3 regions of the Cryobacterium sp. Sr8 genome follow, and region 3 is predicted to be linked to each of the others. Evidence: riboswitches for the same ligand, from Rfam matches in the RefSeq annotation. Region 3 holds a riboswitch; each other region holds the start of a gene.

Region 1 (12,505 bases), on a different contig from region 3:
GTGACGCCCGCCAGCGGGTCCTGTCCCGTGCTGAGCAGCCAATTCGAGAACCCCACGGATGCGACGGCGAGCAACCCGGGGATCAGCCGGACGGACGGACGAGCCCAGCCGAAGACCAGCGGAGCCAGGAGCAACTCGACCGCGACGCACGCCGCGGCCACACGGACATCGGTGATGGCCAGCCCGCCGACGATCAGCAACAGGGATGACCCGAGCAGCGACAACGGCCCACAGCGTCTCGCGAGGCCGGTGGGGCGGGGCCGGCGGCGGGGCACAGGTGCCGGTGTGTGCGCGTCGCCGCTGCCCTCGGCCACGGCGGATGCCCCGACCGGCGTCGCCGCGGCATCCGTCAACGCCCCCCTGCCGTGCTCGAGGTGGATCCTTCGGTCGGCCAGTGCGATGAGCAGAGGATCGTGGGTGGCGACGACGACGGCGACGCCGGCGGCCCGGGCGGACAGGATCAGCCCGGTCACGGCAGCCCAGGTGTCACGGTCCTGCCCGACCGTCGGCTCGTCGAGCACCAGCACCGACGGCCCGTGGGCGAGCGCTCCGGCGAGCGCAAGCCGCCGGAGCTCGCCACCGGAGAGCTCGTGCGGGTCGGCGTCCCGCAGCGCCGACAGGCCGAGCGCCTCGATCAGGCCGTCGGCTCGCTGCGCGGACGCCTTTTCGTCCAGGCCGAGCGCCCGGCTCGTGCTCAGCACATCATTCAGGACCGTGCGGGCGACCACGGCGAGTTCGGCATGTTGCGGCACCCAGCCGACACGACGTGCGAGGTCCGTGGACGACCACCGGGCCGGGTGCGGGCCGACGCCGGCGGCCAGCTCCCGTCCCGCGCTCACCGTCCCGGAGGTGGGCAGCTCGAGGCCGGCCAGCAGCGCAGTGAGCGTCGACTTGCCTGCTCCGCTGACGCCGACGATTGCCAGGACCTCGCCGGAACGAACGCTGGCGTCGACGCGCGAGAGCGCCTGCACCGAGGCAGGCACGGCCTGGCCCCCGGGCGACGCAAGCCCGGCGCGCGGACGGCGGACCACGCCGACGGCATCCGCCCGGATCACAACCGAACCGACCGGCCCGCCCGGCAAAGCCGGAAGGCACAACTCCGGAGGCAACCCGCGGGGAACAGGGGCCGGGAGGCCCGGAGCCCAGACACCCTGCAATGCCGGCGCCGCGCCGCGCTCCAGCAGCGTCTCCGCAACGGTGCCGTCTGCGCTGATTCGTCCGTCGGCGTCCAGGATGATCACCCGGTCGACCTCGTCGAGCCAGGGGTCGAGGTGGTGTTCGACCAGCACCATCGTGGCGCCCGAGGCGCGGCCCGCCACCCAGATCGCCGCGCGCACCGTGTCCGCGGCCGAGCGGTCGAGCATCGAGGTGGGTTCGTCGAGCAGCACGAGCCGGGGGCCCAGTGCGAGCACGCCGGCGAGCGCGAGGCGTTGCGCCTCGCCGCCGGACACCGCGTCCACCGGATGGTCCGGGCCATAGGGGAACCCGACCGCGTCCAGCGCCTGCTGCACCGCGGTCCAGATCTGCTCCAGGGGCAGGCCGGCGTTCTCCGGGCAGAAGGCCACCTCGCGTCCCACTCGAGGGGCGACCATCGCGTCCGCCGGGTCCTGCACGAGCAGCCCGGCCGGGGCGCCATGCAGGTGCGGGTCCCGGCCGTCGACGCCGATCGATCCGGCGAGGTCGCCGGCATCCGTCGTGGTGAGCACGCCGGCCAGCGCGCGCAGCAGGGTCGACTTACCGGAGCCGCTCGGTCCGGCCAGCAGGATGCGCTGCCCCTCCTCGATCTGCAGGGTCACGTCGTGCAGGACCGGCGTTGCACGCCCGAACGGGCGCCAGGTCAGCTCGTGCACCTCCACCCGCGCTCCGCGCGCGCGCGGCGGGCGGTGCGGCGGAGCGGCGGGCGCGGGCCGGTCAGCGGGTCGCGCGGGACTCACGGAATTCCTGGCCGGCAGGGAAGGCATTGAGGGCACCGGAGCGGGCGAGCGCCCGCACGAGTGCCAGGCCGCCGAGGCCCGCGATCAGGGCGCCGGACGCGACACCGCAGGCGAGGTAGGCGAGCTTCCATGCCGGGGAGTAATCGGCCGTGTACGCCCACCATTCGTAGCCGACGATTTCCAGGATCGCGGCGGCGACGCCGCCGAGCACGGCCGTTGCGGCGCCAAAGCGCCGCCAGCGAACCAGGGCGAGCACCAGCTCGACGCCGAGGCCCTGCAGCAGTCCGGACAGGAGCACGGCGACTCCCCACCCGTTGCCCAGCAATAGCTCGACATTGGCCGCGACGAGCTCGGTGAAGAGCGCGGCGCCTGGGCGCCGGATGACCAGTCCGCCGACGACGGCAGGGATCAGCCAGACGCCGAGCGAGAGCTCACCCGCCGGGGGAAAGCCGACGGTCACGACGCTGAGCAGCGGGTAGACGAACGTGTCGAATCCCCAGAAGGCGACACCGAACGCCACGGCGAGCATGGCGGCGGTGATCAGGTCGACCCCGCGCCAGGCGGTCAGCCGGCCGGAGGCGAGTATGGTGCTCTTGGGTGCACCGGGCGACGATGCGTCCCGAACGTCGTGTCTTGCGTAGTCATGTTGTTCCTGTTCCCGTGGATTCCGCGGGGACGTTCCCTCAGGCCGCGCTCGCCCGGGCAAGCCCGGCGGGGCACGGCACGAAGGCACGTGAGATTTCCCGACTCCCTTCGCCGGTGCTAACCGGAGCAGGTTCGAGGGTCTGCGGCTTCCCGCACTCTCAGCGCAGTGAAGCGCTCCCCTGTCGTTCACCGATGATGTTACATGGGCACTCGCGCGACGGGACCGGCCGTGCGGCGCATTTCACTATGTGACGTGCCCGAGTCAGCCGCACCCTCGGTGGTCGATGTACGCAGAAAAACGAGCAACCTCGTGCGGGGAAGTCCACCGGCAAACCGCGAGACGCTGGACAGCCCCGGCTGGGATGATGCCGGACCGGCCTCAGCCGGCTGAGATAGCCCTGGCCGCTGAAGCTATAGCCCGGTTCTGCAAAAGGTGCGGAATTTACGCGGGCCAGCGGACAAGCTTGAAGATCATCCGCTCCCCGTATCCGGAACGACGAATGGCCTCCGAAACCTCGGAGGCCATTCGTTTTGGGACGAGTTCCCGGAACAGAATCAGCCAGTTGCAGGAACAACCCCGTGGCGGTACCGGTGGGATTTGAACCCACGGTGGAGTCTCCCCCACACAACTTTTCGAGAGTTGCACCTTCGGCCGCTCGGACACGGTACCGGGGTCGATTGTAGTTGAGTCGGACGTCCCGGCGCGAATCCGCGCGAGCACGCGCCCAGCCGCCAATCAGCGGATGCCCAGAGCAGGGTTGTATTCTCGGCGGGTGATATCCCTGAACCAGCGACTCCGCTCCCTCGTCCTGACCGCCGGCACCGTGGCTGCGGCGGCAGGAATCGGTGCTGCCGCCACGTTCAACTACAAGAAGTTCCGCCTCCGGCTGGCCGAGAACGCGGCAGTGCTGAACGAGACCCTGCCGATCCACTCGCAGTGGTGGAGGGATCACGCCAAGGAGAAGGGCGAGCTGCTCTACGTCGCCATCGGTGACAGCGCGGCGCAGGGCATCGGCGCGAGCAAGCCCAACCGGGGGTACGTCGGGATCCTGGCCGATCACATCCGCCTGAGCACCGAGCGCACCGTGCGGGTGATCAACCTCAGCGTGTCCGGCGCCACCGTGCACCTGGCCGTGCGCGACCAGCTGCCGCGCTTCGTGAAACTCGACCCCGACGTTGTCACGATCGCCATCGGAGCAAACGACATCGCGCTGTGGGATGCCACGCTCTTCGAGACCGGGATCCGGCAGATCTTCTCAGCCCTCCCCGCCCATGCGATCGTCGCCGACCTGCCGTGCTTCCACCTGCCCCACAACGAGCGCAAGGTGGCCGTGGCCAACGGCATCCTGCGCGGCGTGGCGGCGGAGTTCGGGCTGAGCGTCGTTCCGCTGCACACGACGACCAAACGGCAGGGCCTGCGGAGCGTCGCCACCCAGTTCGCAAACGACTTCTTCCACCCCAACGACCGCGGCTACCGGGTCTGGGCCGAAGCGTTCCTGCCCGAACTCAGCGCCGACATCGCGCGTCGGATTCCCCAGGCCAGCGCCGACGCGCAACCCGGCGTCGGTGGCCCCGGCTAGGCTCGCTGGCATGGCCAAGCCCCTCTCGACTTTCCGCTGCACAGAGTGCGGCTGGACCACCCCGAAATGGGCGGGTCGCTGCGGCGAGTGCCAGCAGTGGGGCACCGTTCTCGACGCCGCAGAGAAGGCCGGGATCGGCCGCTCCGTCAAGCCGACGACGGTAACCGGCGACGGCATCGCCCGGCCCATCACGCACGTCGACACGACCTCGGTCGCGCACTGGCCCACCGGCATCAACGAATTCGACCGGGTGCTCGGCGGCGGCATCGTTCCCGGCTCGGTGATCCTGCTGAGCGGTGAGCCCGGCGTCGGCAAGTCCACGCTCCTGCTCGAGGTCGCGTCGAAGGCGGCGGCCGCCAAGTCCCGCGTGCTCTACGTGAGCGCCGAGGAGTCCGTGAGCCAGGTGCGCCTCCGGGCCGAACGCACCGGCGCGCTCCAGCCCGAGCTGTACATCGCCGCCGAGACCGACCTCGCCACCATCCTCGGCCAGATCGACGCGGTGAAGCCCGACCTCGTCATCGTCGACTCGGTGCAGACGGTCGCCAGTTCGCTCTCCGACGGCCTCGCGGGCATGCCCAGCCAGGTGCGGGAGGTGGCATCCACCCTCATTCGCGTGGCCAAGGACCGCAACCTGCCCATCCTGCTCGTGGGCCATGTGACCAAGGACGGCTCGATCGCGGGGCCGCGGCTGCTCGAACACCTGGTCGACGTGGTCTGCCAGTTCGAGGGCGATCGGCCGAGCGCGCTGCGATTCGTGCGCGCCCTCAAGAACCGGTTCGGGCCCACCGACGAAGTGGGCTGCTTCGAGATGACCGGCGACGGGATCGCCGAGGTGCCCGACCCGAGCGGGCTCTTCCTCAGCCGAGGCACCGATCCGGTCTCCGGCACCTGCGTGACGGTCGCCCTCGAGGGTCGTCGGGCGATGCCCGTCCAGGTGCAGGCCCTCGTCGTGGCGAGCCAGGCTCCGAACCCTCGGCGGGTGACGAACGGCGTCGACCCCTCACGGGTGGCCATGCTCCTGGCCGTGCTCGAGAAACGCGCCGGCCTGCAACTGGGCGGAATGGATGTCTACGTGTCGACGGTCGGCGGCATCCGTCTCACCGAGCCTGCCGCCGACCTGGCGATCGCCCTGGCCATCGCGTCGGCGGTGAAGGACCGTCCGATCTCGCACACCGTGGCCGCGTTCGGGGAGATCAGCCTGGCCGGCGAGATCCGCGCCGTCTCCGCGGCGACGCAGCGCGCCGGCGAGGGCGTGCGGCTGGGCTTCACGACCCGCATCGACGTCGCCAGCGGCTCGATCGCCACCGCCGTCGGCCAGGCGCTGGCAACCGGCGTGCCCGACCGCGAGGCCGAGCTCGACCGGGCCTTCTAGACCGACGCCGCCACCAGGGATCCGAGCGGCACAGCCTCGGGGACGGCCGCGCTTTCATCCCCGATGAAGCTCGAAATGGCTGCCGAGTGCACGACGCGATTGCGCCCATTGCGCTTGGCCACATACAGTCGCAGGTCGGCGGTGCGCAGCAAGTCGGAGTTCTGCTCGCCGTCGGCCGGCGCCAGGGCGACGCCGATGCTGGCCGTCACCGGGAGGCCGTGCGTGATCGGCGGCCAATCATAGGTCGCGATCGTGCGACACAGGTCCTCGGAGAGTTTGTAGGCCCTCGCCGCGTCGGTCTCGGGGAGGATCAACAGGAACTCCTCCCCGCCCAGGCGTGCCGCGATGCCGCCGGCGACGGGCTCCACGGCTTCGGCCAGGAGGCGGCCGAGTGTTCGCAGCACCTCGTCGCCGACCCCGTGGGAGAGCGTGTCGTTGACGCGTTTGAAATGGTCCAGGTCGATCATCGCGATCGCGAGGGACGGCCCGCCCTCCCGCAGCTGCAGCAGGGCTCCGCCGAGGTGCTCGTCGACGAACCTCCGGTTGTGCAGGCCGGTGAGGGGATCGCGTTCGGCCAGTTCCCGATAGCGCTCGCTTTCTCGGCGCGATTCCGCCGTCTGGAACATGGCCTCGAGAATGCGACCCTTGGCCTCATTCTCGCTGGCGCCGAGCGCAACGGACTGCTCGTGATAGGTCCGATAGGCCTCGAAGGCCGCCCGGTAATTCTCCTGCGCCGCGTAGACCTCGGCCTGCTCGCGCGCCGCCTCCGTCGTCCACCGAATCAGGCCGTTGCGCTGGGCGAGGTCGCGGCACCGGTCGATGACGACCTGTGCCTGGTCCAGGCGCCCCTGCGTGCGGTAAAGCTGCGTCAGGGCCACCAGGGCCGCCGCCGAGCTGTCCGGGTGCGCATCGCTGAACGCCGCGTCCAGGGCCGGGATCAGCATCGTCTCCGCCTCGGGGAGCCGGCCGGCGGCCATGTACACCCGGGCGATGGTGTCGCGCGCGGACATCCCGATTTGGCGGTCGCTCAGCTCCGAGAGGCCAACCAGGCGTTCGACCGTGGCGAGTGCCTCGACGTTGTTGTGGGCCAGGTGTTCCGTGTAGGCCAGGTTGTTGAGGATGATGTACCGGATGTTGGTTTCCGGGTCGTCGATGACGAGTTTCAGCGCATCGTCATATCGCCTCCTGGCCTCATCCAGGGAGCCCGCCGACCCGAGCGCGTCGGCGAGGCATTTTCGGGCGGCCGCTCGCATCAGCGGAATCTCCGACTCGGCGAGGAGGTCGTTCGCGGCGACGGCGTGCTCCAGCGCCAACGCCCGGTCGCCAACCATCTCGAAAACCGAACCGAGGACGTCGTGGCAGCGGGACTGCAGGGCGACTTCGCCATGCTGTTCGGCCCAGCCCAGAATCTGTTGCACATCGATGGCGCTCGGGCTGGGATCCGTGCGGTGGATTCGCACGGCCGCGATCAGAACGCGCAGGCGACGAGAGGTCGCCCCGTGCTCTCCGTCGCCGAGTTGCCCGAGCCACTCCTCCGCGGCGTGCAGCGCAACGTCCCGGTCGATCCAGAACTGGCGTTCCACGCTCGCGAGACGAGCGTCGACAGGATCGTCCCCGGTCCCCACCACTGCGGCCCACTCTCAGACAGGTACGTGACCCCGGCGCAGATTCCGCAGACCGAGACCCTCTCAGAGAGAGGTTCGACGCTATCGAAAGTCAGCCTAGTGGGTACAGACCCAACGCGGTCCCCACCCGTGGGGGCGATTATTCCCCGCCCTCGCCTTCCGCGGGGAGCGGTCCGAGCGCCCGCATCAGGTCCGCCGGGGCGGCCTGCATCACATGCGGACCGGCGATGTCGAAGAACACCATTTCAAGCGTCTGCTCGTGCACGGTGAGGAACTCGCGCAGCCACTGCGCGTCGCCGACCATGACCCGAGGGTCGGGGTCGTCCGGCAGCATCCGGGCGTAGTTCTCGGTCGACGAGAAGAGCAGCAGCATCCGCTTGTCCGAGCCTTCGCGGCCGAAGACCCGAACCTGCTCGGCCCGACCGTTGACGACGAGTTGCGGAACGATGATCACGTCGTTGCGCAGGGCGTAGGCCACGGCGACGACGTCCTGCGCGGCGAGGGCCGCGGCGAGGGGCTCGGAGCGGGTGGGAGGAGTGGGTTCGGTCACCAATCCATTCAACCAGCCGGCGCCGCTGCAGGTCCAAGCGAAAGCACCTGCCGTGAGCGAACGATCGCTCGGTGCAGCGGCACGGACCTCAGTACAGCAGGAACTGCTTCGGCGTCTCGGATTCGATTCCGTCGACGCTGACCCGCAGGTGGTACGACGCACCACCGGCCGGCGCCGCGTCGCGGGTGGCCGCGTCGCAGGTGTCCTTCGCCGAGCGCACACGCTGCCAGACGACAGGCGTGGTCGAGCTGATCGGGTCGCCGGGCTCGAGCAGGACCGCCTGGTCGGCCGAGTCCTGCTGGCAGTCGGTGGATGTCCAGTAAACGTCCTTGCCGCTCGAGATCGTGAAGACCTGCTTGGAGGTTCCGGCGTTGATGGTGCAGGAGGTGTCGCCGGTGTTGGTGACACTCAGGGAGAGCTGGGGCAACTTGCCCGGCTCATACTTGACCGCATCGGTAATCGCTTCGACCTGCACATGGGCGGCAACGCAGGGGGCGCCCGCGACCGCGGGTTCCGGGGTCGGCTTCGGCGCGGCATCCGTCGCGGGGGCGGAAGCGGACGCGGCCGGCGGCGTGGGGTCGACCGGTTCGCCGCGGCTGGAACCGGGCTTCACGATGATGAGGACGATGATGACGAGCACGGCCAGCAGGCCCAGCCCCACCATGAGGCGGCGGCGCCGGTACACGGTGCTGGACTGGCGACCACCGGGGTTCTTTGTCGTCGACATGCCCCAAGGTTAACGAGCCGGCGCGCCGCTGCCCGGTAATGGCGTGCGTGTCGGCGGAATGGTTCAGGCCAGACGCTTGACCATGCGGGTGTTGCCGAGCGTGTTCGGCTTGACCCGCGCGAGGTCGAGGAATTCCGCGACGCCCTCATCGTGTGATCGCACGAGTTCGGCGTACACGGCGGGATCGACGGTCTCGGAGCCCATGTCGACGAAACCGTGCCGGCTGAAGAACGGCACCTCGAAGGTCAGGCAGAACAGACGGCTCAGGCCGAGTTCGCGGGCATCCGCCTCGAGGCGGTCCAGCAGCGCGTGGCCGACGCCGTGGCCGAGCCAGTCCGCCGACACGGCCAGGGTGCGCACCTCGGCGAGGTCCTCCCACATCACGTGCAGGGCGCCGCAGCCGATGAGGCGCCCCTCGGCGTCCTCGGCCACCCGGAATTCCTGGACGGCTTCGTAGAAGACGACCCGGTCTTTACCGAGCAGGATGCCCTCCTGGATGAGCGGCTCGACGAGCGCCTGGATGCGCGGCACATCACTGGTGCGCGCCCGGCGCACCGAGTAGCCCTGCACTGCGTGGTCCTGCGCTGGCACGCTCGGCCCTCTCTCGTCGTTCTCACCCGGAACGTCCAGTCTACGGATTCCGCTCCGCTCCCCCGCCCTCATGACGAAAGCCGAAGGGGCCCGGCGGATTGCTCCGCCGGGCCCCTTCCCGTGAGTTGCCCCGGGTGCCGGACTACTCGCTGGTCACCGCGAGGTCGGGTGTGCCCGACCCGGTGCCAATGCTGGCGGTCGCGTTGACGCCGATCCCGACGGCCGACTCGCGCACAGTCGTCGTGAAGACGAACTCGCCGGCCTGGAAGTCCACGTGCACGTGGTCGCCCGCATTGAGCTCGCCCTGCAGGATTTTCTCCGACAAGCGGTCCTCGATTTCGTGCTGCACCGCGCGGCGCAGCGGCCGGGCGCCGAGCGCGGGGTCGAAGCCGACCTCGATCAGCCGCTCCTTGGCGGGGAGGGTGAGCTCGACGGTCATGTCGCGGTCGAGCAGGCGGTCGCTCAGGCGCTTGATGAACAGGTCCACGATCTGCAGCAGTTCCGGCTTGGACAGCTGAGGGAAGACGATGATCTCGTCGACGCGGTTGAGGAACTCGGGCTTGAAGTTCTTCTTCAGCTCTTCCTTCACCTTGCCGGCCATCCGGTCGTAGCCCGTCGAGGTGTCGCCCTCAAGCTGGAAACCGACGGGTCCGCCGCTGATGTCCTTCGTGCCGAGGTTGGTCGTCATGATGATCACGGTGTTCTTGAAGTCGACGACGCGACCCTGGCCATCCGTCAGCCGGCCCTCTTCCAGAATCTGGAGGAGCGAGTTGAAGATGTCCGGGTGTGCCTTCTCGATCTCGTCGAACAGCACCACGCTGAACGGCTTGCGGCGCACCTTCTCGGTGAGCTGCCCGCCCTCTTCGAAACCGACGAACCCGGGAGGGGCACCGAACAGCCGGGAGACGGTGTGCTTCTCGCCGTACTCGCTCATGTCGAGCGAGATCATGGCGGCCTCGTCGTCGAACAGGAACTCGGCGAGCGCCTTGGCCAGCTCGGTCTTGCCGACGCCGGTGGGGCCGGCGAAGATGAACGAACCGCTCGGGCGCTTCGGGTCCTTCAGGCCGGCGCGGGTGCGACGGATCGTCTTGGCGAGGGCCGAGATGGCCTCCTCCTGGCCGATGACGCGCTGGTGCAGGGCCTTCTCCATGAAGACGAGCCGCGAGGACTCTTCCTCGGTGAGCTTGAAGACCGGGATGCCGGTGGCCTGCGCGAGAACCTCGGCGATCAGGCCCTCGTCGACGACCGCGGTCGTCTTGACGTCGCCCGACTTCCACTTCTTCTCGAGGCGCAGACGCTCGCCGAGGAGGTTTTTCTCCTCGTCGCGCAGGCTTGCGGCCTTCTCGAAGTCCTGTTCCTCGATGGCGGTTTCCTTGGCGGCACGGACCACGGCGATCTTCTCGTCGAATTCGCGCAGCTCGGGCGGGCTCGACAGGATCGAGAGGCGGAGGCGTGCGCCGGCCTCGTCGATCAGGTCGATGGCCTTGTCCGGCAGGAAGCGGTCGGAGACGTAGCGGTCGGCGAGGTTCGCGGCGGCCACGAGGGCGCCGTCGGTGATGGACACCTTGTGGTGCGCCTCGTACCGGTCGCGCAGCCCCTTGAGGATATTGATCGTGTGCGGCAACGACGGCTCGTTGACCTGGATCGGCTGGAAGCGACGCTCGAGGGCGGCATCCTTCTCGAAGTGCTTGCGGTACTCATCGAGCGTGGTCGCGCCGATGGTCTGCAACTCACCGCGGGCGAGCAGCGGCTTGAGGATGGAGGCCGCGTCGATCGCGCCCTCGGCGGCTCCCGCACCGACGAGGGTGTGGATCTCGTCGATGAAGACGATGATGTCGCCGCGGGTGCGGATCTCCTTGGTGACCTTCTTCAGGCGCTCCTCGAAGTCACCGCGGTAGCGGCTGCCGGCGATGAGCGAACCGAGGTCGAGCGAGTAGAGCTGCTTGTCCTTCAGCGTCTCCGGGACATCGCCCTTGACGATGGCCTGGGCGAGGCCCTCGACCACGGCTGTCTTGCCGACGCCGGGTTCACCGATCAGCACGGGGTTGTTCTTGGTGCGACGGGAGAGGATCTGCATGACCCGCTCGATTTCCTTCTCGCGTCCGATGACCGGGTCGAGCTTGTTGTCGCGTGCGGACTGGGTGAGGTTGCGGCCGAACTGGTCGAGGATCTGGCTGCCCGCGGCGCCGGCCGGCTGCTCGTTGGCACCCACCTGCACCTGCTCCTTGCCCTGGTAGCCGGAGAGGAGCTGGATGACCTGCTGGCGCACCCGGTTGAGGTCGGCGCCGAGTTTGACCAGCACCTGGGCGGCAACGCCTTCGCCCTCGCGGATGAGGCCGAGCAGGATGTGCTCGGTGCCGATGTAGTTGTGGCCGAGCTGCAGCGCCTCGCGGAGGCTGAGCTCGAGCACCTTCTTGGCGCGCGGCGTGAACGGGATGTGCCCGGTCGGCTGCTGCTGGCCCTGGCCGATGATGTCCTGCACCTGCTCGCGCACGGCGTCGAGCGAAATGCCCAGGCTCTCGAGGGCCTTCGCGGCGACGCCTTCACCCTCGTGGATCAGCCCGAGCAGGATGTGCTCGGTGCCGATGTAATTGTGGTTGAGCATCTTGGCCTCTTCCTGGGCCAAAACGACGACGCGACGAGCTCGGTCGGTGAATCTCTCGAACATGATTACTCCCTTGGCGCCAGGGGCAGTTGTGGCGCCGATACATCGAGAGTAACCAGCGAAACTGGGTTGCAGGCGCTTGTTCGCCCTAGGCGTGACGGATGACGCTCGCGCGGAGCCGAGGCCACGGTCGGCCGCGGGCCCCGTCTGCCCTTGCGAGCAGCCGTACCCACGCAAATAATGGCGCGACGAAGCGTGGGGCAAGCGCGAGAGTGCTGCGATGAATCGCACCGAGAACCCCGAGCATGAGATCCCCCGCCTGACCGCAGAGAACGCCCGCGTCCGGGGACAGGTGGAATCCGGGGCGCTCGCGGCGCGGCCCCGCACGCGAGCGCGGGGCAGGGTTCGCGGGTTCTTCGCCATTCTGCTGATTGCGCTGGGGGCCCTGCTCGCGCCCGTCGCGGTGGTCGCGTTCTGGACGAAGGCGGAGGTCACGGACACCTCCCGCTTTGTGGCGACCCTCGCCCCGCTCGCCGAAGACCCCGCCTTTCAGGCATTCCTCGTCGACGAGATCGTCGTGGCGATCGAAAGACAGGTGGACTTCGAAACGGTCACGTCCGACCTCTTCGACGGGCTCTCGGCGCTCGACCTTCCGCCCCGCGCCGAAGCCGCACTCCGGCTGCTCGAGCAACCTGCCGTGGCGGGCGTCCGCTCCCTCATCCGCAGGGCGGCCGAGAAGGTCGTCACCCCCGAGGCCTTCGCGCGGGTCTGGGAGGAGGCGCTGCGGGTCAGCCACAGCCAGCTCGTGGCAGCCCTGCAAGGCGACGAGTCGGCTGCCCTGGTGATCGGCGAGGCCGGCGAAGTGGGCATCCAGCT
Region 2 (11,779 bases), on a different contig from region 3:
CGCCGCTCCGATAAATCCAATTATTGAGAATCGCACTGGATCTATCGGAAAGTGCACAATTGAGCCTGAAAGGAATCCGGTGCCAATGAAAAGTCCCATGTATACCGCGTAGTTTGGGACGACGTGCCGGAGTTTAGGTTGATTCTTCTTCATAGTGGTGCGCTTTCTTTTCTGGAATAGTTTTTGTACGCCACAGGCCGTGGTGAGTGGCCGCATAGGCGTTTCATGTGAGGGATCCGCCCCGAGCCCGCGAGTGTGTTCAAACGGATTCAACACCCGTCTATACGCGCGCCACTCGCGTCTGTCTCGCTCGTGGCGCATCTGCTAAAGGGCCATGATGCCAATGAGCGGCACCGACAGCGCCCACATGGCGCTGTGCGGCGGGGTGAATCTAGCGAAGAGAGACGCCTCGTGAGCTCGTCGTCACGCGTTAGGAGACCGGATGGCCGTGGGCAAGGCGGAGCTCCGACGCCAGGTCTGGCACCAGAGCGGCAACTCGGTCTAAACGCGACAGATGGAAAGAAGAGTGAGGCTGGGCCGATGAATCGGCAAAACGACTGCGCGCTTTAGGCCGAGCGAGACGCCACCGGCATCGAGATGTTGTCGATACACAGCTATCCGCCGAGCCACAACGACCAAGGCAACGAGGGTAAGGAATAGCACACACGCCAGCGCGAGCAAACCACAATCCAACGAGCCGTCATGCGCGCCTGAAGACATCAACACGGCCGCGGGAGCCACCACCGCCACGGCCGGCAGACCCGCAGCCTCCTCGAGTGAACTGGCCGCCGCGGAAGACGACGGAACCGTGGCGTGCATGTCATGCCCGGTGGCCTGGGAAAGAGTGGCGAAAATACCAACAAGCATCACAGCCAAGGCGAGTAACGCAACGACAGGTGACAGTCTCCCGGGTGCAGCCGTGCGGCGTGCAGTGCCATCCCGCGTCATATCACCTCCGTTGCTGCCATCAGCAAAGCGAATTGACCCGCCGAAAGAACATCCTCCACGGTAACCGATCGAAACGCCGAAGCCTGAGAAACGGCCCCGCTCGCCGTCCACCCCGACCCTGCCTGAGGGCACCTCTGCGGCCATATTCTCCTCGGACGGAAAACGCTCAACGTCCCCCGATCAACGATCTACGGCTACCTCACCCGTACGCCCACCCCTTAGCGCACGTTTCCGTTCCATTACTACTCAGACCCCGAGCAGGGTCGCGCCCCGGCGTTGGCCCGATAGCCCCTGAAGCGCCGATGCCTTGCCTGCCAGCCCGTAGCGGGCCAGGGCGTTCATCCGGCCCGCGGGTATCGTTTCCACGTCAACGGTCCCCGCGCCCAGGGCCCGCAGGCGTGCCAGCCGGTCCAGCTGCCGCAGCAGCTCCCTTGAGGGCCCCGTCCGCAGCCGTTCCCACGCGGTCAGCCTCGAGCCGTCCGCGACGCGAAGCAGGCCCTCCAACTCCTGGATCAGGGAGGGCCCGGCCGCGTCAATCAGCACGGCATAGAGCCGGTCATTCGCGCCGGCACGGACCTCTGAGACCAGGCGCGTCAATGTGGAGACGCCCGGAAGAAGGACCTTCCGCTCGCGCAGCCAGACCGCCGCCCGTTCAAACAGGCGCACCGGCCCCTCCGCCGACGTCCACGCCCGGGCCGACAGGAACAGCTTCAGTTCCTCGTGCCTGGCCGGATCGGCGAAGTCAACGTACCCGTAGACGGCGGAGATCTCCGCTGCATGCTCGTAACCGGTCTGTCCCCGCTGCGCGTAGAGCTTGAGGACGGAGGCATCCGCCATGCCCAGCTGTCCGGCCAAGGACTCGACCACCGGCCAGGGAACATCCAACGGATCCGTCAGGAACCGACCCACGACCCGCACCGTAGCCAGCTGCACAGCGAATCCCAGGCGGTTGTGCATCCCCCGGCGGCGGCCGGCTACCGACAGATCGGCCATCGTCCAACCAGCAGAAGCGTTCCAGGTCTTCCTGCGACACCTCATCAGGGAATCGGCCGAACCCGGCGGCCTGCTCATCACTTAGGAAATCGACCACCATGGCACCAATTCAACAGCCACCGGATCCCTTACCGTGAATTTCCGTACCGATCCTCCTCAGACCCCGTGACTGCGATGGATCGTCGCCGCATCTCAGAATTCATGGTCACACGACGCGCAGATATTTTGGACGAGTCCGCGCCGGAACGGGAGTCCTCCCCCTAATCCGCCGTACCCGCAACCTGCAGATGCTGACCAGCGGTCGGGTCAACGTGCGGGTGGCTGTGTGTGATCAACTCTTTGTAGGCCGTTTCGGCGCTGGAATCCTGCCAAGTTAGTGGCCGGTTTCCTGCCGAAAGAGCGCTAAGAATCAGGCCAGGCGATGCCCCGTCAAGACGTTGGTTTTGGGGAATCCGCAGAGACAGAGATCACCGGTGGCCGCGGCCCTTCTCCCGTGCGTTGGAGACATGGGCCCGCCACCCCCAGATAGGTTCCTTACGGCGTAGCTACTGCCAAGCGGTCGCGCCGGAAGGAACTAGAAAGCAGATGACGGTACCCATGTCCGTGCAAGAAAATATCAGAACTCTCGATTCCCAAGGAATCGCGGGCGGTGAAATCGCCCGCCGGTTGGGGGTCAGCCGCGACGCGGTGACGAAGTACATCGGGCAACAGGACTACTCGCCGAAGCCCACGGTGCCCGTGGCCCGGCCTGCGGGCTCGGTCTTGACCGGCTTCGAAGACACCATTGAATTGTGGTTGGGCGAGGACCAGCGTCGGCCGCGTAAGCAACGCCACACGGCCAAGCGGGTCTTTGATCGTCTCGTCGCCGAGGAAGGTTTCATCGGAAGTTATTCGCCGGTGCAACGCTTCGTGAGGAAGTGGAACGTTCAGCACCGTCGGGCCGGCGAGGGCTTCACGGAACTTGTTTGGCCAGCTGGCACCGCGCAGGTCGATTTCGGTCAGGCTGAGGCCGTCATCGCGGGGATCCGGCAGGTTTTGCATATCTTCGTGGTCACGTTCCCGTTCTCGAACATGCGCTTCGTGCAGGCCTACCGGGGAGAAACAGCGGAGTGTGTCTGCCACGGGCTGCGCACCGTGTTCGACCACATCGGCGCCGCGCCCCGGCACCTGGTCTTTGACAACGCCACCGGGATTGGGCGACGAGTGGGGACCAAGGTCGCCGAGACCAAACTGTTCGGCGCGTTCAAGCTGCACTACCGGTCCGAGTCCAGGTACTGCAACCCGTACTCGGGTCATGAGAAGGGCAACGTGGAAAACGCGGTCGGGTTCCTCCGGCGCAACCTGATGGTCCCCGAGCCGGAAGCGGCCACCCTGCAGGGCCTCAACGAGGTGCTGTTGGCGCGGTGCCTGGCGTTGGCTGCGGCCGTGCACTATCGCAAGGGCCTGCCGGTGGGCGAGCTCTTCACCCAGGACGTCGCCGCCAGCCTGGCGTTGCCGGGGGTCGGGTTCGACCCGGTGCGTTACGAGACCCGCACCGCCGATAAGACCGGGAACCTCCTCATTGACGGGAACCCCTACGCGGCCGGGTCCGCCTTCCACAGTCGCACTCTCACGGTGGGGTTGCGGCACGATGTGGTCGAGATTCTCGATGAGCAGGCCACGCCCGTCCGCTCGTTCCCGCGGGCCTTCGGCCGCCAGACCGAGACGATCTTCGAACCCGCGTCGCTGCTGCCGTTGCTGGTGACCAAGCCCGGAGCCTGGGGTCATTCCCCGTTACGGGCCCTGGTCTCAGAGCCCGTGCGGGACTGGCTTGATATGGCCACGGCCACCAACCGGCGCCGGCTCCTGAACGCCGTGGACGCCGCGTCGGGATCGGCCGGTTTCGACGCTGCGATCCGCGCCGCCGACCTGCTGATCCAGCGCGGAGATGCCCCGGACATGGCCGCGTTGGGCATGCTCGCCCGCCGGCTCGCTGACGGCACCACGCCGACGGTAGAGAACGTGGATTTGAGCGTCTATGACATCTTCACCACCGTGAACACTATGACCGGAGAAATCGCATGAGCCTGGTCACCGTCCACGACATCATCGAGACCGGCCGGCAGTCATCATTGACCGGCACGGTGCTGGCGGAATGGGCCGAGAAAGGCACCCCGAAACAACGCGAATACCTCCACGGAATGCTCCTGGCCGAGCACGAATCCCGGCAGGAATCACGCCGCCAACGACTGCTGACCGCGGCACGTTTGCCGGCGTTGAAGTCGCTGAGCGGGTTTGACTACTCCAACGTCAAGTTTCCCGAAGACTACGGCCGTGACGCGCTGACCTCGCTGGAGTTCATCAACCAGGCCGAAGACCTCGTCCTCTACGGCGACGTCGGCACCGGCAAAACACACCTCGCGACCGCGCTGGTAGCCGCCGCCTGCCGCGAAGGGATCCCAGCACGCTTCTTCACCACGTCCTCGTTAGTCATGCAGCTGCGCCGCGCCAAAGACGAAGGCCGCCTCGACCGAGAGCTGGCATCCATCGCGAAGAACAAGCTCGTGGCCATCGACGAACTGGGATATCTACCGATCGATACCGAGGGCGCCAGGCTCCTGTTCCACGTCATCGCCGACGGCTATGAAAAACGAAGCCTGATCATCACCACGAACCTCGAGTTCTCCCGATGGGGAACGGTGTTCGGCGACGACAACATGGCCGCTGCCGTCATCGACCGCATCGTTCACCACGGCCGGCTCCTGCAGTTCCGTGGCGAGTCCTACCGGGTCAAACACGCCCTCATGAAATAGCCCCCGTAACCGCGCCAGCCATGACTAAAACACATCGACAGCAGAAGGAATCATCCATGAACGATGCAGAAACGCGGCCCTCGCACCCCTTCGGGTGCACCCTCGAAGACGACCTGAACATCCTCACAAACGGCGCCGACACGGGCTGGTGGGACGACAACGGACGACCAGCCCCATGGCCTGCCGACTTCCTCGATCCCGAAGCGGGATGGAGCAACGGAAACACCGACGCCCCCGCCGATGACGGCGACGAAAACGAACCCGGAAACCGGACGTTCTGACCACCGTGCTCAACTGGCCGGAAACCACGCCACACTGGCAGGTTTCTTATCGCTCAAATGGCCGGCTTCAAGTTGACAAAACACACGCTTCGACGGGCAGGTCAGTGTCTTCTGGGAGAAACACGGGCCGAGCTACCGAGACCTGTACCCCGAGGCCCCCTCAGCCGGATCGGCCCTCTCCTGCTCGGAAGGCGGCGTCCTGGGCCTGCTCTGCGCCGCCATCGGCGGGGTGATGGCGGCGGATGCGGTCAAACTGATCACCGGAGCCGGACGGACACTGCTGGGACGCGTACTGCTGTTCAACGCGCTGGCCTCGTCCTGGCGGGAGATCACGATTGCCAGAGACCCCGCCCGCAACCCGATCACCGAACTGGTCGACTACGAACGACTCTGCGGGGTTGCCCCGCGAGACGAGGCGGGCGACGCCCGCGCCATCACCGTTCGGGAATTGCGCGACCGCCTGGCAGCCCGGGACGCCGGTCACCAGGACTTCGACCTGATCGACGTCAGGGAAGCGGCGGAATATGCGCTTGGCCACATTCACGGATCCCGGCTGGTTGCGCAGGGTCGCATCCTGTCGGGCGAAGCGCTCGGCGAACTTTCCCGGAATCGGGACATCGTCCTGTACTGCCAGGCCGGGAGCCGTTCGCATGACACGCTGGCCGAGCTGCAGCGGCGGGGCTACGCACGGACGACACACCTGCAGGGCGGCCTGCTGGCGTGGGGAAAGGTCATGGGGGCTGGCCTGCCGATGCGCCAGGCGGAATCGACCGGTAGGGTTGATGGTTCAACCACTAACCACGGGAGCTCGCACCAGCGAGCTGAGAGGACGGCCAGGGCCGTCGACCGTTGAACCTGTCCGGGTAATGCCGGCGTAGGGAGATCTGCAGAATGCGAACAAACGACGCTACAACTGTGTCCACAGTGACCACTGGAGCCATCTGGGGAAGCACGAAAAGGTACGAGTTGGTACCCGGATTCCCGGGGATGACCGTACCGGTCCGGCGGGTGAACCTGAGCAACGACGAGCACTTCGACCTGTACGACACCTCGGGCCCCTACACCGACGAGGGCACCGAAATCGATCTGGATGCCGGATTGCCGAAGATGCGGGACGAGTGGGAGCGACCGGAGCCCATCGACGGCGCCGCCACGCAGCTGGTCTGGGCCCGGGCCGGAATCATCACGCCCGAGATGGCGTACATCGCCGCCCGGGAAGGGTTGCCTGCGGAACTTGTGCGGGACGAGGTCGCCCGCGGCCGGGCGGTCATCCCGGCGAACCACAAGCACCCCGAGAGCGAGCCCATGATCATCGGCAAGGCGTTCGCCGTGAAGATCAACGCAAACATCGGCAACTCCGCAGTCACCTCGTCAATCGCCGAAGAAGTCGAAAAGATGGTGTGGGCCGCCCGCTGGGGCGCCGACACGCTGATGGACCTGTCAACGGGCAAAGACATTCACCTGACCCGGGAATGGATTATGCGCAACTCCCCCATCCCCGTAGGCACCGTACCCCTGTACCAGGCGGTCGAGAAGGTCAACGGCGACCCGGCCAAGCTGACCTGGGAAATCTACCGCGACACCGTGATCGAGCAATGCGAGCAGGGCGTCGACTACATGACGGTCCACGCCGGAGTGCTCCTGCGCTACGTGCCGCTGACGGCCAAGCGGGTCACCGGAATCGTGTCGCGCGGCGGGTCGATCATGGCCGCCTGGTGCCTGGCCCACCACGAGGAGAGTTTCCTCTACACCCACTTCGTCGACCTGTGCGAGATCCTGCGGCGCTATGACGTCACATTCTCCCTCGGTGACGGGCTCCGCCCCGGCTCCATCGCCGACGCCAACGACGAGGCCCAGTTCGCCGAGCTGCGCACTCTCGGGGAACTGACCAGGATCGCGAAGTCGCATGGCGTGCAGGTCATGATCGAGGGTCCCGGGCATGTGCCGATGCACAAGATCGTGGAGAACGTGAGGCTGGAGGAAGAGCTCTGTGAGGAGGCCCCCTTCTACACGCTCGGCCCGCTGGCAACCGACATCGCGCCCGCCTACGACCACATCACCTCCGCCATCGGCGCGGCCATCATCGCCCAGGCCGGGACGGCGATGCTCTGCTACGTCACGCCGAAGGAACACCTGGGGCTGCCCAACCGTGACGATGTGAAAACGGGAGTCATCACCTACAAGATCGCGGCTCACTCCGCGGACCTGGCCAAACAGCATCCGCGGGCCCAGGAACGCGACGACGCCCTCAGCAAGGCACGGTTCGAATTCCGCTGGAATGACCAATTCGCGCTATCCCTGGACCCCGACACCGCCCGCAGCTTCCATGACGAGACGCTGCCGGCAGAGCCCGCGAAGACCGCCCACTTCTGCTCCATGTGCGGGCCGAAATTCTGCTCCATGCGCATCTCCGCCGATGTCCGGGCGTACGCGGAAGAGAATGGGCTCTCCAGCCTGGAGGCGATCGAGGCGGGGATGGCCGACAAATCCGCGGAATTCGCCCGCATGGGCAGCTCGGTGTACCTGCCGATCAGGGCGATCTGAGCATCGCTCCAACTGCCCCGCCGATGATCTTCAACGTCCTGAGCATCGCCGGCACCGACCCCAGTGGCGGTGCCGGCAGCCAGGCGGATCTGAAGACGTTCTCGGCCCTGGGCGTGTACGGCGCGAGTGTCATCAGCGCGGTGGTCGCCCAGGACACCCAGGGGGTGGCAGCGAGCCACCACCTTCCCCCGGCCTTTGTCACCGCACAACTCGACACGCTTTTCGACGACGTTCGCATCGATGCGGTCAAGATCGGCATGCTGGGCACGGCCGGCATCGTCGCGGCGGTCGCGGCCACGCTCCTGCGACATCGGCCGGCCTTCATTGTGCTCGACCCGGTCATGGTCGCTACGAGCGGAGACCAGTTGCTCGCTGGCGACGCGCTGGCCGCGCTGAGAGAGGAGCTCCTGCCTGTCGTCGACCTCGTCACGCCGAACCTGGCAGAGGCCGCCGCCCTGCTTGGCGAGGACGAGGCAGCAGTCAGCGAGGAGGAGGCGCTCGGCCAGCTGGAGCGGCTCCATCGGCTGTGCCCTGGCGTGCTCATCACGGGCGGTCACCTCGGCGGCGCCGAGAGCGTGGATCTCCTCCTACTGGACGGGACGATCACCCGGCTTCGTGCTCCGCGCGTGCCGACCCGGAACACGCACGGCACGGGCTGCACACTCTCGGCGGCAATCGCGGCGCTGCGTCCCCAACGCCCGGATTGGGCTGGCGCGGTGACGGATGCGAAGGACTACCTGACAGGCGCCCTGCTCGCCGCGGATGCCCTCGACGTCGGCCACGGCCACGGTCCGGTGCACCACTTGCATGCGCTGTGGCCCCGAGGCGCCTGACCGGGCCCGCTCTGGCGGCATGAGTCCGAGACGGTTCGTTCTGACCCGCGCGATCGGTGCAGGTAAGACGCCCACCTCATCAGAGCACACCGTTCGAGTCGACTTGCGGTGGCATTGCTTTGTGGAACGAGCGCCCACCGCGATTGCCGTGGGCCTTAGCTATTTCCCCAGGAGTCAGTCCGTTCGAAACCCCGTTCCGAAACGGCTCGCGCTGCCCGTTGGCGACCGGCTGAACCTGCAGACAATATCCGTGGGATTGCGAGATCGGCCTAGCGTTCGGCTCTGACCCCGATCGGTGAGTTGTTCGTCCTCGGCCGTGCTCCGTGCTCAACCAGCAAGTTCCTGATGCGATCACGCGCTGTTGTGGGATCGTCAGTGGTGGCGCCCGCGCGCCCGGTGCCGACGTCGTGCAACGGCTCCGCACGGCGTACCACGTGACCGGCATCCTGATTCAGCGTGAGAGTGCCAAGATGATCTAAGCGTGGTTCCAAGGAATGAACCGGGAACTGGGCGACAGGTACCCCGCAGCTCTTTTGCGTGTCGAGCCGCTGGACGAAATCGGCCAGACAGTCATCGCGGCCGCTCGCTCCTTTGCCGCCAACGGATAGCCGCCGACTCAAGATCGCCGAGCGCGCGGACTCCCCGCACCGGGACTAGCCGACGGATCCCCGTTGGCGATCATCCGATCGCATACCCACCATTCTGTGGGGGAGAGTTCGGCTATACCGAGATCACAGCGGTCCGGCCCATCTTTGCCCATGTCGTCTTCGCCCACGTCGCCCCCGGTTGCACAGGAGACACCAATACACTCCGGCGGGATGAAGCCGTCAAGGGTTTTGTGACCACTTTGGGGCGGCAGTGGCTAGCGGTGGTGGAATTACACGATCATGGGGCAGGCGAAGCGCTCGCGCGCCACCAGCCCGACCTTGTTAAGGTAGGCGATGACGATGCCGCACGACTTCCAGGAGCGCCGTCGTGACCACCGCTACCGGCAGCATCGCTGCCGAGTCCGCTGGGATTAGCGCTCGGGATGGAGTTCCTTACTCCAGACCACCGCACCGTTGGCGTTGCGCAAACTCACAGAAATCACGTCCTCTTCACTAAGATCCACGTGGCCGAAGTACTGGTTCTCGCCGCTGCGAGGTGACTCGTTGGCGTAGCTGCCGGCCTGGGAAAACTCCACGCTGGGACCAAAGGTTCCATCCATCTGGTTGGGACCGAAGCTGCCGGCGTTGATAGGCCCAGCCACGAACTCCCAGAACGGGTCGAAGTCCTGGAAGACCGCCCGTTCCGGCGAATAGTGGTGCGCCGCGCAATAGTGGACATCCGCGGTGAGCCAAACGACGTTCCTCACCCGGTGGCGTTTGAAGGCGGAAAGCACGCCCGCAATCTCCAGCTCCTTGCCCAGCGGAGCACCGTTGTCCCGGTTGGCCAGAGACTCCTGGTTCACCGGGCCGTCCGGAACTATGAGGCCAAGCGGCAGGTCCGCCGCGATCACCTTCCAGGTGGCCGTGGACTGCTTCACCTCCCGGATGAGCCAGTCGACCTGTTCCTGGCCGAGAATGTTGGTCTGCTGGGCTTCCTTGCCATCGGTGTTGGGGTCCTTGAAGGTGCGCATATCCAGGCAGAAGATGTCCAGCTGTGGTCCCCGGGAGATCTTGCGGTAAATGCGCGCCGGTTCAAACCCGGTGCTGCCGTCGGTCAGCTGGGCAATGGGCTGGTTCTCCTGCCAAGCCTGGCGGGCGCGGGCAGCCAGAACATCAACGCGCCGCTCGGTGTAGCGGGCATCGGTCAGGATCTGGCCGGCGTACCAGTTGTTATGCGTCTCATGGTCATCCCATTGGGCGATCACCGGAACCTCCGCGTACATGGCCCGGAGATTGGCGTCCAGATGGTTGTAGCGGTGCCGCCCCCGGTACTCCTTCAGCGTCTCGGCCACCTTGGACACCTCCTCGGTGACGATGTTCCGCCACAGCTTCCCGTCCCGTTCGGTCACCTGGGCCTGGATGGGACCGTCTGCGTAGATGGTGTCCCCCGAGTGAATGAAAAAGTCCGGTCGTGTAGCGTGCATCGCGGCGTAACCACGCATGCCACCGATCTCCTCATTGATGCCCCACCCCTGGCCGGCGGTGTCGCCAGTCCAGACAAAGCTCTGGCCCCGCGGGGCGGAACCGCTGCCGCGCCGGCCCTGGCCCGGTGCCGTGCTGAAGGAGCCCTGCGCAGCCTCACCGAGGTTCCCGTCCACATCCTCAAACTGGAGGCTGAGGGCAAAACGCGTTCCCGACGGAAGGTTCCGAGAGTTGATTCTGGACGTAAAATCGGTGGCTTCACTGGCAAGACTGCCTCGTAAGACGCGCTCAAAGGCACGGCCGCCGCCCAGCGGAGACCCGCCGTCGTCTACCGCGCGCAGGGTAGCGACCAGCAGACCCTGTCCGGACCCGCGGGACCAAAGGACTCCGGAATCGGTGGTCACGTCGCCCGTGGATATCCCGCTGGGCAAGGTCAAACGGTTCCGAACCAGGGGGATGGCCGCGGGACGGGCAGCCTGGGCGGCCCGGGCGGCACCAGGTGCGGCGACGGCGAGACCGGCAGCGGCAATGGCAACGGTGAACATGGAGCGGCGGCTGAAATCTGTCATCGTTCCACCCTTGCCGCGCTACTCAAACCCCCAGTGACTCCAGCATGAACGTTGAGGCAAACAAGGCGCCCTGCGGCAACATCTCGCCACGAAGCGTCAGCGGAATTGTGGATGCAGTTGAAGGTAGGACGTTCCATCGGCTCGGTCGCCGAGGGCGTCCCCGAGCCACATCCCCGACACAACCCGCCCATTGTGGTCAACTGGGTCAACGAGAACGGCGGGCAGCTGCCCGTGCTGGTTCGAACTGACCACAACGACCGCCGGCGGCTGTGACGCATCGGCATGGTGAAGGGTGAGCGTGACCGGGAGCGAACTTTTCATGACATTTCCTTGGATCCGTGCGGGTGGGGGAGACGTAGGTGGGGTGCGATTGAATTCGTGCCGTCAGACCGCCACGGCTCAGGCCGCCGCGGTTCTTTCGACCCAGAGGGCATCGGAGGCCACACTGCCGAGGTGGATCTTTTCGGCCTGACCCCGGATCTGGATCGTCATGACCGCGGAGTTCGAGCGGCGCTTCCGCACCGTGAGTCGCGTTCCGGCGGCCAGGCCCAGCGCCGCCAGGTAGGTGAGCAGGGTCGGCGCGGCGTCGGATACGCGCACGATGGCCATCTCCCCGCCAGCTGTGGCATCGGTGAGCTTCATCCCGACGGGGCGAACCGGGCGAACCGGAGCCGGGGGCGAGGTCGGGGTTACGGGGCTGGATGCCCGGAGGTGATTGTCCATGCGCTCCACGATCGCGTCGGAGACGCT
Region 3 (6,549 bases):
CGACGCTACGGCGATCGGGGTCCTGGCCAGCCGCGACGACATTCGCAGCCCCAAGGACCTCGACGGCAAGACCCTCGGCATGGCAGACCCCAGCGCAACTTTCCCCACCGAGGCTGCGGATGTCATCAAGAACGACGGTGGAACGGGCGAGTTTAGGAAAATCACGCTGGGCACCTCCGCCTATGAGGCCCTCTATGCCGGCAAAGTTGACTTCACCTCGGCATTCACCACCTGGGAGGGCATCGACGCCGCTCTTCGCGGCACCCCGATGAAGTTCTTCGCTCTGCACGACTATGGCCTACCGGACCAATACTCGGTGATCGTCGAGGCAAACCGGGACTGGACGGCCAAGTACCCTGCCGCCACTGCTCAGTTCGTCCAGGCCCTGCAAAAGGGGTACCAATACGCCGCCGACCATCCAGATGCCGCGGCGAAGATTTTGATCGACGCCAACCCCGGTGCCTTCGAAAACACGGAACTCGTGTACCAAAGCCAGGAAAAACTGAGCGCTTCCTACCTCAAAGACGCCAACGGTAAAGTAGGCACTCAAACGGCAGACACCTGGCAGCAGCTGGCCGATTCCCTCTACCGTGCCGGCCTCTTGGCCGACGAAGACGGCAAACCGCTCACAGCGCCGCTGGACACGTCGACACTGTTCACTGAGCACTACCTCAGTGAAAAATAGCATCACCGTGAAGCGGGCTACAGCGCCCCGCACGACTGCACTCTCGGCGCTAGCGCCTCCCGCCGCGATCCTCACCGCGCTCGTGATCACCTGGCAGGTGGCGGTGACGGCAGGCGGAGTGCAGCCGGCGATCCTGCCCTCCCCGCAGCGCATTCTTCAGCAGGGCTGGGAGGCCCGCACCACGATCTGGGACAATACGCTCCCCACCCTGCAGGAGACGTTTCTCGGCTTCGCCGTCTCCCTGACCGTCGCTTGGACGCTGGCAATCCTGATCGATTTTTCGCCATGGCTGCGGCGAGCACTGGTGCCACTGCTGGTGGCATCCCAAGCTATACCCATCATTGCGATCGCGCCGCTGATGATCATCTGGTTCGGATTCGGAATGCTGCCCAAAGTCATCGTCATCGCCCTGGTGACATTCTTTCCGGTCACGGTCGGACTGATTGACGGCTTCAACCGCACCGATCGGGACGCGATCAATCTGCTGCGCAGCATGGGGGCTAACCGGTGGAAGCAGTTCGTGTACGTGCGTCTTCCGTCGGCGCTTCCCTCGTTCTTCACGGCCCTTCGAATCGGAATCGCCTACGCCGTCACCGGTGCCATTTTTGCCGAGTACGTCGGCGCCGAGCGAGGCCTGGGCATTTATATGGCGGTGATGAAGAACTCGTTTCGCACCGATCTTGTGTTGGCTGCCGTTGCGGTGACCGCGTTCGTGAGCGTGTGCCTGTTCCTGTTGACCTACGTCGCCGAACGGGCGATCATCCCTTGGCATTCGAAGGAACGCAGGAGCTGGCATGGCTGAGGCGACTCCCCCGAAGATCGAACTGCGCGGAATAGGTAAGTCGTTTCCGCTCGGCCACGGGCAGGTACGGCCGGTCCTCGACGACATCGCCTTCTCGGCGCGGCCGGGCGAATTCGTTGCCGTGATCGGTCCGAGCGGATGCGGCAAGAGCACCATGTTCAACATCATGGCCGGCCTGGAGACGGCCAGTTCCGGCGAGGTCTTAGTCGACGGGGATGTCGTCACCGGTCAACACGAACACTTCGCATACATGCCGCAGAAGGATTTGTTGTTCCCGTGGCGCAGCATTCTGGAGAACACATCCCTCGGCCTCGAGGTTGCGGGGGAAACCAAGAAGACCGCCCGAGCACGGGCGGCCAGTCTCTTTGCGGCCTTCGGCCTGTCCGGTTTTGAAGATGCACATCCTTTCGAACTCTCCGGAGGCATGCGCCAGCGCGCGGCCTTGCTGCGCACCGTGGTGCAGGGCAGAGATGTCCTGTTGCTGGACGAGCCGTTCGGGGCCCTGGACTCCCTCACCCGCACCGACATGCAGTCCTGGTTGCAGGGGGTGTGGTCCCAGAACGCCTGGACTGCGGTGCTGATCACCCACGACATCCGTGAGGCGATTTACCTCGCCGACCGGGTGGTCGTCCTCAGCGCGCGGCCGGCATCCGTGCGGCTGAACCTGACCATCGACCTGCCCCGGCCGCGCGAGCTGTCGATGACCACCTCGGCAGAGTTCGCCGGATACGAACGCACGCTCCTGGCGACCCTGCACGAGGAAACCCTCTCGCCCAGAGGACCCTAAACCGCAGCGCCGATCGTGGGTCGTTCCAGCCCCAGGTGCCCACGTAAGGTATCCGCGGTATAGCGGGTGCGGAACAGACCGCGCCGTTGTAACACAGGGATCACCCGGTCCACGAACTCATCCAATGATTCCGGCAGCAGCGGCGGCATCACATTGAAGCCGTCCGCGGCACCGGAACGAAACCACAACTCGATTTGGTCGGCGATCTGCTCCGGCGTTCCGACCATGGTGCAATGCCCACCGCCGGCGGCGAGCCGGCCCAGCAACTGCCTTACCGTGGGCTGCTCAGCCTCGATAATTCGTAGGATGGTCGCATACCGGCCCTGCGGCCCGGTGAAGCCGGCCAGCGGCGGCAGCGGCGGCACCGGCACATCCAAATCCCAATTGCTGCAATCCTGTTGCACGAACGTTCCCAGCTGCGCGAGCGACTGCTCGGTCGGCAGGAGGGCGTCGACCTCCGCTTGCTTCGCACGCGCCTGCGCCTGTGTGGACCCCACATAAGTGACGAGGCCGGGCATGATCAACACCGTATCCGGATCGCGTTTGGCTACGGCAATGCGCCGTTTCACATCCTGGTAGTACTCCTGCCCGCTGGCGAGGTCATATGCCACCGCATAGATACCTTCGGCATAACGGGCGGCCAGCTCCCGGCCAGGGACGGAGGCGCCGGCCTGAAACAGAACCGGTCGACCTTGCGGCGGGCGCGGCACCGTCAGCGGGCCGTCCACCCGGAAGTGCTCACCGGAGTGGCCGATCGGCCGCACCCGGGCCGGGTCAACATAGAGACCTCCGCGGTCCAAGACCAGAGCATCGTCCTCCCACGAATCCCACAATTTCAGCGCCGCCTCGATGAACTCGGCCGCCCGGCTATAGCGCTGATCGTGGGAGGGCAGCACATTCATTCCATGGTTGCGGGCTTCGGCGTCAAACATGGAAGTGACCACGTTCCAGCCAATGCGCCCCTTACTGATGTGATCCAACGATGCAAGCATGCGCGCCGCGTGGAAAGGCGTGTAAAAGGTCGCCGAAACGGTGCTGACCAGCCCGATCCGGCTCGTCGCCCGCGCCATCGCGGCCATCGCCGTCAGCGGCTCAAGAAACCATCGCGGGCCGGTACTCACATCGCCGACGGCGTGCCCGTCGGCGAAGAACACCGCGTCAAAGAGGCCACGTTCAGCGCTTCGGGCGAGCCGTTCGTAGAAACTGATGTCTCCCAACTGCTCGATGGGCGACTGCGGCCGCCGCCAAGCGGCGCCATGGTGGCCGCAACCCATGAGGAACGCATTGAAGTGGAGCTGGCGCGGGGCTGCCATGACCGGCGCGGCCCTAGTTCATCACCAGGCCGCCGTCGACTATCAGGTTCTGCCCGGTTACCGACCGCGCCCAGGGGGAGGCGAAAAAAAGTACCGCATCCGCAAATTCGGCCGGGGTTGTCACCCTGCGCAGAGGGGTGGACGCGGCGATGAAGTCGAACACGTCCTCGGGGGTGGCCGCGCTGGCATCCGTGGTGCGCAGCAGCCCGCCAGAGACCATGTTCACGGCGATGTTGTGCGGGCCAAGCTCTGAGGCGAGAGTGCGGGTCAGGGAGAGCAGGGCGGCCTTGGCGGCAGTGTAGTCGTGGTAGGGCACCACCGGGTTTTGGAACAGGTTGGTGCCGATGTTGATGACGCGGCCGAACCCGGCCTCGCGCATGCCTGCCAGCGCCTGCTGGGTCGTGTTCAGGGCACCGCGGACACTGCCAGAGAACTGCGCCTCAAACTCGTCCCAGCCGATGTCGGCAGCGCCGGAGCGGGCATCGCCGTTGAAACGGAAATCAGCCAACGCGTTATTGACCACCGTTGTCACAGGGGAGCCAAAATGTGCCTGAGCCTGCGTGAATATTGCCGCGACCTGGACCGGGTCGGTGACGTCGGCCCGTACGGCAAAAGCGTGCTCAGGCCCGAAGCTGGCGGCCAAGGTTTCTGCCGCCGCGGCGCTGTGGCGATAGTTGATGACCACCCGGGCGCCCTGAGTCGCGAAAGCGTGCACGATGCTGGCGCCCAGGCCGCGTGCGCCGCCGGTGACCAGGACAATCTGTTCTGCTATTTGCATGATTTTCTTCACCTTGGGTAAGGCGAAAGGACGAGATCCGGCCCCAATGCGGTGCACGTAATTCTCCGTGACATCCCTTCGCTAGTTCGAACTAGATCAGGTTCAACGGGTGTCATCTCAGCCGACCGTCATACAGTCAGCACCCCGTGTCGCTGGAAACGATTATACGCAACCGCCTGGTACCGGCGAATTCGCGTCCCGAGCCTGAACTCATCAACTGCTGAGACCTTCGCCACCTGGTCAACACCGTCCACGACCTCACCGACCGAGGCATCGGCCTCAAGGTGCTCACCGGCGAGGGCGCCGCGATCGACACCACGACAGCATCCGGGAAGCTCGTCTTTGGTATCTTCGCAGCCCTGGCCGAGTTCGAGCGAGCACTCATCTCTGAACGCACCGTCGCCGGGCTCGCCGCGGCGCGGGAACGGGGGAGGACCGGCGGGCGCCCGTTCAAGATGACGCCGGCTAAAATCCGCCCGGCCATGGCCGCTATGGGGCAGAAAGAAACGGAGGTCGGCGCCCTTAGTAAGGAGCTTGGGATCACCCGGCAGACACTGTATCGCCACGTTTCCCCGACGGGGGGCGGAATTTCAAGGTGGATGAGGCCAGCGTGAGTTTAGGCGGGTAGTTTCGGCTCTTCTTCTTATGCTTCGGCTGGCTTGTTGATCCAGGCCGCGTCGCGGGTGGCAAGGATTCTCGGGTCGAGGTTGGTGCTGAAGCGCTCCGGGAACACTGGGGCGAACTTCAAGGTCTTAAACCACGCCTCCGAGTAGGGGGGTTGTCGTTACTCACCCGGGGCCGGGAATGCGACTTGGCCACTTCCAGATCCGAGAGCAGGGAGGCGACGGTGAACCGTCCCGGGTTTCATGCCGCCGTTTTGTTGGCGGCTCCGTCTCTTAACGGGCCGGTTATTTCAGCGTAGTAGTTGCGTTCGTATTCCTCGGGCGGCATGTTGCCGAGGGAGCTGTGGAGGCGCCGATTGTTGTACCAGTCGACCCAGTCGAAGGTGAGTTCCTCGACGTGAGCGAGGGTTTTCAGCGGGCCGGTGATGAAGGGTGAGTTGTTCGCGACGGCCTCGTTCTTGTAGAGCCCCATGACGGTCTCGGCGGCAGCGTTGTCGTAGGCGTCGCCGATGGTCCCGATTGAGGCCACGAGGCCCTCGAGAGCGACCGTCTCGGTGAACTTGATCGACGTGTATTGGGCAGGTTCAACCGATCGGAGTGCCAGATCGCGTCAGGCTCGATCTGGGTCGTCGCGGCGGCGTTCTTGAGCGCGTCGGCGACGAGTTCGGTGCGCATGTGATCGGCGATGGACCAGCCGACGACTTTCTTTGAGTAGCAGTCGATGACGGTGGCCAGGTAGATGAAGCCCTGCCACGTGTGGATGTAGGTGATGTCGCCGACGAACTTCACCCCGGGCCGGTCGGCGGTGAAGTCCCGCTTGACGAGGTCGGGCATGCTCGCGGCGGCCTCTGCGTCAGCCTCGGTGGTGATGCGGAACGGGCGCGGCTGACAGGCCACCACGCCTACTTGGCGCATGATCTGCCGCACCAACTCGGGAGAGCACTCGGTTTGTTCCTCGGCGAGATCGGCGTGGATGCGCCGATACCCGTAGGTGCCCTCGGACTCCTCGAAGAAGTACTGGACCCTTGCTATCAGCGCCTCCCGGCGGGCCGCGGTGGCCGATTGCGGACGTGTGGCCCAGTGATAGAAGCCGGACGTCGAGACGGCCAGCCACCGGCACATTTTCACCACCGAATTCAGATTGGCGGGCTCAGCTTTTTGGGAATCGATGAATTCGTACTTGCTCACTACCGCTGCTCCCGGGCGAAGTAAGCACTCGCTTTTTTCAAGAAAGCGGTCTCCGCTCGCAGCTCTTGAACTTCACGCTCGAGCTCCTTCAGCCGGGCCCGTTCCGACACCGTCAGATCCGTCTCCGTGCCGCCGTTGGCCTCGCGGTATTTGATCAGCCAGTTGCGGAGAGTCTCGGGGCCGACGCCGTATGCGGTGGCGACGTCCTTGATCGGTTTGGAGGTGTTGATCACCTCGCGGCACAGCTCGTCCTTGAACTCTTGGGTAAATTTCCGACGTGATGCGGTCATGCTGGTCTCTACTTTCAGTAGTCCCTCATTTTAAGAGGGCCCACTGTCCGAGATCTCCGCGGCAGGTCACGGCTACTGCCTCC

The links. Region 3 has a riboswitch for thiamine pyrophosphate ahead of E3T54_RS05035 (3-oxoacyl-ACP reductase). Riboswitches for the same ligand answer to the same signal wherever they lie in the genome.
Region 1: it holds a riboswitch for thiamine pyrophosphate, as region 3 does, so the genes downstream of both, E3T54_RS08890 (ECF transporter S component) here and E3T54_RS05035 (3-oxoacyl-ACP reductase) in region 3, are expected to answer to the same signal.
Region 2: it holds a riboswitch for thiamine pyrophosphate, as region 3 does, so the genes downstream of both, thiC (phosphomethylpyrimidine synthase ThiC) here and E3T54_RS05035 (3-oxoacyl-ACP reductase) in region 3, are expected to answer to the same signal.

The regions. Positions count from the first base shown of each region.
Region 1 is NZ_SOHO01000043.1:78,446-90,950, forward strand. It holds gene E3T54_RS08885 (ATP-binding cassette domain-containing protein) at 1-1,856, opposite strand, end outside; gene E3T54_RS08890 (ECF transporter S component) at 1,912-2,463, opposite strand; TPP riboswitch at 2,666-2,770, opposite strand; tRNA gene E3T54_RS08895 (tRNA-Ser) at 3,160-3,249, opposite strand; gene E3T54_RS08900 (SGNH/GDSL hydrolase family protein) at 3,353-4,159, shown strand; gene radA (DNA repair protein RadA) at 4,170-5,531, shown strand; gene E3T54_RS08910 (diguanylate cyclase) at 5,528-7,114, opposite strand; gene E3T54_RS08915 (dehydrogenase) at 7,296-7,706, opposite strand; gene E3T54_RS08920 (hypothetical protein) at 7,795-8,433, opposite strand; gene E3T54_RS08925 (amino-acid N-acetyltransferase) at 8,497-9,024, opposite strand; gene E3T54_RS08930 (ATP-dependent Clp protease ATP-binding subunit) at 9,167-11,692, opposite strand; gene E3T54_RS08935 (hypothetical protein) at 11,910-12,505, shown strand, end outside.
Region 2 is NZ_SOHO01000005.1:1,320-13,098, forward strand. It holds gene E3T54_RS00215 (hypothetical protein) at 1-153, opposite strand, end outside; gene E3T54_RS00220 (DUF4158 domain-containing protein) at 1,195-1,941, opposite strand; gene istA (IS21 family transposase) at 2,539-4,005, shown strand; gene istB (IS21-like element helper ATPase IstB) at 4,002-4,733, shown strand; gene E3T54_RS00235 (hypothetical protein) at 4,790-5,014, shown strand; partial or broken gene E3T54_RS00240 (rhodanese-like domain-containing protein) at 5,157-5,681, shown strand; TPP riboswitch at 5,805-5,912, shown strand; gene thiC (phosphomethylpyrimidine synthase ThiC) at 5,906-7,558, shown strand; gene thiD (bifunctional hydroxymethylpyrimidine kinase/phosphomethylpyrimidine kinase) at 7,582-8,391, shown strand; gene E3T54_RS00255 (alkaline phosphatase) at 9,410-11,029, opposite strand; gene E3T54_RS16595 (hypothetical protein) at 11,141-11,302, shown strand; gene E3T54_RS00260 (FeoA domain-containing protein) at 11,429-11,779, opposite strand, start outside.
Region 3 is NZ_SOHO01000030.1:96-6,644, reverse strand. It holds gene E3T54_RS05055 (ABC transporter substrate-binding protein) at 1-685, shown strand, start outside; gene E3T54_RS05050 (ABC transporter permease) at 675-1,487, shown strand; gene E3T54_RS05045 (ABC transporter ATP-binding protein) at 1,480-2,274, shown strand; gene E3T54_RS05040 (LLM class flavin-dependent oxidoreductase) at 2,271-3,587, opposite strand; gene E3T54_RS05035 (3-oxoacyl-ACP reductase) at 3,601-4,365, opposite strand; TPP riboswitch at 4,422-4,522, opposite strand; partial or broken gene E3T54_RS05030 (recombinase family protein) at 4,590-4,979, shown strand; partial or broken gene E3T54_RS05025 (IS3 family transposase) at 5,027-5,214, opposite strand; partial or broken gene E3T54_RS05020 (IS3 family transposase) at 5,230-6,466, opposite strand.